Regions from separate parts of the Exiguobacterium sp. s50 genome, predicted to be linked through region 1. Evidence: a T-box and tRNA genes for the amino acid it is inferred to sense, from the RefSeq annotation. Region 1 holds a T-box; the other holds one or more tRNA genes.

Region 1 (3,144 bases):
GAACGGCACGTGATGCATGCCATCGACGAAGTCATAGCCGAGCTTGCCCAAGACTGAGAACAGTTGTTTGAAGTGAAGCGCCTGCTCACCGCCGACGACGTAGTTCGCCTGGACGAAGTTGTACGTCTCATGACGATAGACGGCAGCTGCCAAGTCGCGTGTCGCATAAAGCGTCGCGCCGTCTTTCTTTTTAATCAAGCATGGCGGTAAATTCTCGTCCTCGAGTGAGACGACCATCGCCCCTTCACTTTCGACGAGAAGGTTTTTCTCTTCGAGCATGGCGACGACACGATCCATCTTGTCGTTATAGAACGCTTCCCCGTTAAAGCTGTCGAATTCGACACCAAGGAGGTCATATACTTTTTGGAACTCTTTGAGTGATTCTTCGCGGAACCACGTCCAAAGCTCAGTCGCTTCCTCGTTACCGTCTTCGAGTTTCTTGAACCACGCACGGCCTTCGTCCTCAAGTTCCGGTTGTGTCTTCGCTTCTTCGTGGAAATGGACGTAAAGCTTCAAGAGCTCAGCAATCGGATGTGCCCGGACCGCTTCCTCGTCGCCCCATTTTTTATAGGCGACCATCAGTTTACCGAACTGTGTGCCCCAATCCCCGAGGTGGTTGATGCCGACGACGTCATAGCCGTTTTTACGGGCGATTTGGTTGATGGCATTCCCGATCACCGTTGAACGAAGGTGTCCCATCGAGAACGGTTTGGCGATGTTCGGTGACGAGAAATCGGTGACGATTGTCTCGTTGCGTGTCGCATGCGTCGCATAGTCCGCTTGTTCATCGAGCACCGTGTTGATGATTTCTTGTGAGACGACGTCACGGCTCAAGAAGACGTTCACATACGGGCCGGCCGCCTCGACTTTCGTGAACAACTCGTCGTTCAAGTCGTTCGCGATATCCGTCGCGATCATAACCGGTGCTTTACGATAGGCTTTCGCAAGTTGGAAACACGGGAAAGCAAGGTCCCCGTGTGCCTCATGTTTCGGTTTTTCAATCAATGCTTCAATCTGGTCGAGCGTCAACTCGTCCCCGATGACACGGGACAAGGCTTCCGCATATTTGCGTTCATAACTCATTCTAATTCCTCCTTATCATTTGTTCATAAAAAAAACGCCCTTTGCACAGATGCAAAGAGACGGGATGGCCCGCGGTACCACTCTTCTTGCCTGCTTGACGCAGACCGCTTTATCGGTGATAACGGGGGTCCCCCGGCTACGCCTACTCAAGTTCGGATAGCATCTCAAAAGTGCGTTTCGCGATGTTTGTCAGCCTAGGCTCTCACCAATCCCTAGGTCGCTTTGTTGACGGAACGATCGTTACTCTCTTTTTCATCGACTTTCGTCTATGTGGTTGAAAAGCAATTTCATTATAGAGGATATTTCATATAGACTCAATGCTAGAATTCCGCCATTATGATGGATAGGCAGGACTCAGGCGTGATTGTGCCGAATCTCCTACCATACATAATTGAATTTTTCCCACATAGGAGGGAACCATGAACCATTTCCGCAAGATGTCCGTCCTTGGTTGGAGTATTTGGAGTATGCTATTCGGTTTGACGCTCATCTTGTTCGCTACAGGCGTATTGAACATGCCGGCCATCGAGCCGTTACCGTTCATCTTGATCGCGTTGCTCGTCATTATTTTTCAAATGGACTCCATTGAACGGAAAGGCGTCTACTTTACCTTTTCAGAAAGTATCGTCTTAATTATTTTTCTATTCTTTGATTTTGAGACAGCGCTGTTCGTCAATCAGATTGGACTACTCGTCTTCCAGTTCGTCAACTTGAAACCGCGCGTCGCGCTTCGACGGTTCCGTTTTACGTATCCGTGGAATGCCATCACGTCATTTTTGGAAATCGCCATCCCGGCCAGCGTCTACTTGGCACTTGGTGGTGTGACCGGTCTCGGATTCTATTCCCAAGAATCGTTCCTCCCGCTTGCCGGTTTGATTATTGCCATCATTTTGAACACGGTCGTCCAAAAGTATCAAGTCGGCTGGTGGTTCCGCGTCGACATCCCGGTCCGCGACTTTTTAAGCATCGCGTTTTACACGTATATCGTCAGTCTCGTCTTCATTTTGGCGGCCTCGCTCTTCCGGGAGACAAACTTGCTCGTCGTCAGCAGTATCGCCGCCGCACTCACGTTCTTTATTAAGCGACTCATCATTCAAAAAGGTCGACAAGACGCCTTCAAATCGTTGATTGAACAATATGATGAAGCAAAAGAAGCCGTATCGCTATCGCAAAGCGAGGCACAAGCCATCGAAGTGTTCCTCAGTCAATGTGAGCGACTCAACGAGTACGATGAAGGGTACGTCGAGTTCAAACTGTTTGATCGCACACTTTACTTTGATTTGAAGACGCGCCAGCCGATCGATCGCCATGTCGTCTTTGAATTACTCGATGCAACCTATCCGAACGAAGCCTCGGTCGAGTACGAGATGCGCTTCGAATGGGACGCCCCGCTGTCGAACGAATTTAATGAAGACTATCATAGCTTCATCTCGGTCCGTTCCGAGGAAATCGAAGGAATCCGCACGTGGATTGTGATGACGGGCGAGCACGTCTATGGCTATCCGCCCATCATTCAACGCGAGATTGTCAAACTGCTCAAGTCGTTCAATCGGACGATCAGTCGTTGTCATGAACGCGACCGCCTCTATACCGAGAGCCGGACGGACAGCTTGACGCTGCTTGCCAATGCACGGGCTTTTTATGAATACGGGATTCAACAGATCTCGGACGGCTCGATGTATCCGATTTCCGTCGCGATGCTCGATATCGACTTCTTCAAAAAAATCAACGACACGCACGGTCACCAAGTCGGAGACAGTGTGCTCCAAGAATTCGGTCGCCGCATTCGTCAAGTGCTCCGCACCGAAGACTTTGCCGCCCGTTACGGCGGTGAAGAGTTCATCTTGCTCTTAAACCGTTGTGATGTTGAGGCCGCCGTCGAGATTGCCGAGCGCATCCGTCAACAAATCGAGAACAAACCGTTCCACGTCGACGGAATCGATATACCCGTCACCGCTTCAATCGGTGTCGATACGATTCAGTCGTTCGGCGACAAACGTCTTGACGATACGATTCGTAACGCCGACCGCGCGCTCTACGTCGGCGGGAAATACGCCGGTC
Region 2 (3,144 bases), on a different contig from region 1:
CGCCCGAAATGAACAGGACGACTCACGAAAGTGGGTCGTTTTTTTCGTAGGACGGGGAATAGACGTACAAAGGGGATGAGCGGGTTGAGACGAAAAGGATTATGGATTGTTGTGATTGGGTTGCTCGTGGTCGGCGGGATTTTATACGCCACCTCGTTTTGGAAGTCGGGGACGTCGGTCAAACCACCGCTCCCGACGGTCCGGGTCGGAACCGTGACCGCGGAAGTGAAACAGTCGACATTCTGTTGGTCGGATGGGGGCGAGGCGGTATGCGAGGACCACGCTCTGCCGGAGGCGGATGACCTACAGCTCGTGCCGGTCGAAGCGGGTGCCGAGATTGATGTCGAGTTCCATGCCGAGCCGTCGAACGCCTCGTTCCATCAACTCGTCGATGGGGAACTTGTCCCGGCTGAACCGGTCGTGCCAGACGAGCCGGGCGTTTATGTATTCGAGACGGGCGGGGATTGGCCGCAAGGCGATAGCCGCTATGTATTCGGGGTAGAGGTCAAAGAATAAAGATGTTGACCTGTCCGCTACGGCCGGCTTTATGATAAACGAGAAGGGGGGACGCCAATGATTCAAATCGGAAAAGTGGTCCATCTAACGGGGTTGTCCACTAAAGCAATAAAATGGTATGAAGCAAAAGGACTTGTCCAACCGACTCGTTTAGAGAATCAGTATCGGTTATACGGGATGGAAGAAATAAGGCGCCTGAACGAAATCAAGTTACTACGTCAAATGGGCATCTCACTCGAACAAATTCAAGCGGCAGAAAGTGTGAGCGGGTTACTCGACAGCAGACTTGACGAGGTTCAACGTGAGATCGAGGCGTTGCGACAAGTCGAGCAACAAATTAAATGGATGCAAACAGGGGGAGATTCAATGAAAGTACGTTATGAGAAGTGGGACCAACCGAAAATCGTAAACGGCTATGTATCCGAACTCACCAAAATCCCATTCGTTTGGGAAAAACTGCAACCAGAGCTGACAACAGACGAATCATATGGCGTCTGTTTAGCGAAAGAAGAAGCCTATTTAGCAGGGATGACTAATCCTGTGACAGGTGAAGACGGAAGACAGGTTGAACTGTCGGCAGGACGGTATCTTGTCGCCACGGTCGAAGGGGGAATTCCAGCCATCCCTACGACATATAATCAACTTCTAGCATTGCCGGATGTAACGTTGCGAGATGCACTCGATTTTGAGCGCTATATTCATGGGCAAGACGGAGCCGACGACTTGATTGAAATTTGGTTGCCCGTCCAATAACAAAGAAGTGCCTTTCCCGAAGTCGGGAAAGGCACTTTTGGATTAACGCGTCATGACTTTGTCGATGAGACCGTAGTCTTTCGCTTGTTCAGCTGACATGAAGTAGTCGCGCTCTGTGTCGCGCTCGATGACTTCAAGCGGCTGGCCTGTGTTATCGGCCATGATTTGGTTCAATTTCTCACGCATCTTGATGATGCGTTCGGCATGGATTTTGATATCCGATGCTTGACCTTGCGTACCGCCGAGCGGTTGGTGAATCATGATCTCTGCGTTTGGAAGCGCGAAGCGTTTGCCTTGTTCACCGGCTTGGAGCAAGAAGGCACCCATCGATGCGGCCATTCCGATACAAATCGTCGACACGTTCGGCTTGATGAAGTTCATCGTGTCATAAATCGCCATTCCGGAAGTGATCGAACCACCCGGGCTGTTGATGTAAAGTGAGATGTCCTTATCTGGGTCCTCGGCTGCAAGGAAGAGAAGCTGGGCGACAATCGAGTTGGCGACGTTGTCGTCGATTGCACTTCCGAGCAAGATGATGCGGTCCTTGAGCAAGCGTGAGTAAATATCGTACGCGCGTTCCCCGCGACCTGTTTGTTCGATAACTGTTGGAATTAACATTGAATCTGCCTCCTTTATGTAGGTTGTAAACATATCATACCGCTATAGTCAATGTTGGTCAAACGATAGTCATCGTTTTTGACCTATTCCACGGTTTGACGATTCTAAAACGACAAAAGAGGCCAGGCATATGTTGCCTGACCTCTTGCTATGATACACCCGGAGAGATTCGAACTCCCGACACCTGGCACCGGAAACCAGTGCTCTATCCCCTGAGCTACGGGTGCATGTTCTCTGACACGATTTATTATACATTTGTTTTTTTAAAAAAGCAATCCTGTTCGGCTCACTTTTTTTTGAGCGCGATTTCCCGCTGTTCGTTACAATAAGAAGCGAGAGGGGTGTGACCGATGCAACGGCAAGAACAGCAACAACTTCAAACACAACAGCTGACCCAGGACATGGTTCGGCGGCTGCCGATTCTCGAGGCGGACCGGACCGCGATCGCCTTTCAGCTCGGCCGGTTGGCTCGACGCAATCCATGCATCGCCACGGGGAGCGGTGCGGTCGAATGGGTGGCCGATACGGCGAGTGGGTTCGAGGAGCGATTGTTCGAGCAGATCAAGGAAGGGAGCGGGACCGAGACCCAGCGTGCGCTCCAGAAACGGCTCGTCCTCGCGCTCGATCATCGCGGTCTACTACCGGAGAGCGACTTCGTGCTCGCCCATCGTTTCGAGGTCGATGTGGCGGACATTGAGGCGGCGCGCCAGGCGCTCTTGTTTTTAGAACCGACAGGGATCGGGGCAAAGAATGAGCACGACTGCCAATATCGGCATGCGATTGAACATGACGACCCACTCGTCTTGGACGTGTTCGAGGCGCTCGACGCGCACCTTGATGACATCCCGGGACGACTCGACATCTCGGTTGCCGAGTACGAACGAGTGACGCGTATCGTGACGACGCTCCCGAAGACGCCATTATTATATGAAGGAACCGAACACGTCGTCCCGGAACTTGAAGTCGTCCGTCGTGACGGTGAGCTCGTGACGACATGGTTCAGCCCGACGCTCGATGCGGCTCGGATCAGAGACGACCGCGAGGCAAAATGGTGGCACGAGACGCTCGAGATGCGGAACGCGACGCTTAAATCGGTGTGGGCCGTCATCGCCGAACGCCAACGCGATTGGTTGGACGGGAAGCTCGTCTTGCATCCTTTAACGCGAAAAGAAGTCGCCGAACAAATCGGCAAGCACGAGTCGACCGTCGGCCGGGCGATTCAAGGCAAGTACGTGACGACCGAAGGCGGCGTGATGG

Evidence for each region. A T-box is a leader RNA that pairs with one kind of tRNA and senses whether it is charged. The one in region 1 lies ahead of argS (arginine--tRNA ligase), so its partner is inferred to be a tRNA-Arg.
Region 2: it has a tRNA-Arg gene. The T-box ahead of argS (arginine--tRNA ligase) is inferred to sense a tRNA for this amino acid. The anticodon was not compared.

What each region holds. Positions count from the first base shown of each region.
Region 1 covers NZ_JACSLP010000005.1:41,905-45,048, forward strand. Annotated here, with positions in the region: gene argS (arginine--tRNA ligase) at 1-1,083, opposite strand, end outside; T-box leader at 1,136-1,348, opposite strand; gene KNP68_RS08465 (GGDEF domain-containing protein) at 1,503-3,144, shown strand, end outside.
Region 2 covers NZ_JACSLP010000004.1:69,923-73,066, reverse strand. Annotated here, with positions in the region: gene KNP68_RS06905 (DUF2179 domain-containing protein) at 1-12, shown strand, start outside; gene KNP68_RS06900 (hypothetical protein) at 76-516, shown strand; gene KNP68_RS06895 (MerR family transcriptional regulator) at 574-1,269, shown strand; gene clpP (ATP-dependent Clp endopeptidase proteolytic subunit ClpP) at 1,312-1,887, opposite strand; tRNA gene KNP68_RS06885 (tRNA-Arg) at 2,042-2,114, opposite strand; gene KNP68_RS06880 (RNA polymerase factor sigma-54) at 2,238-3,144, shown strand, end outside.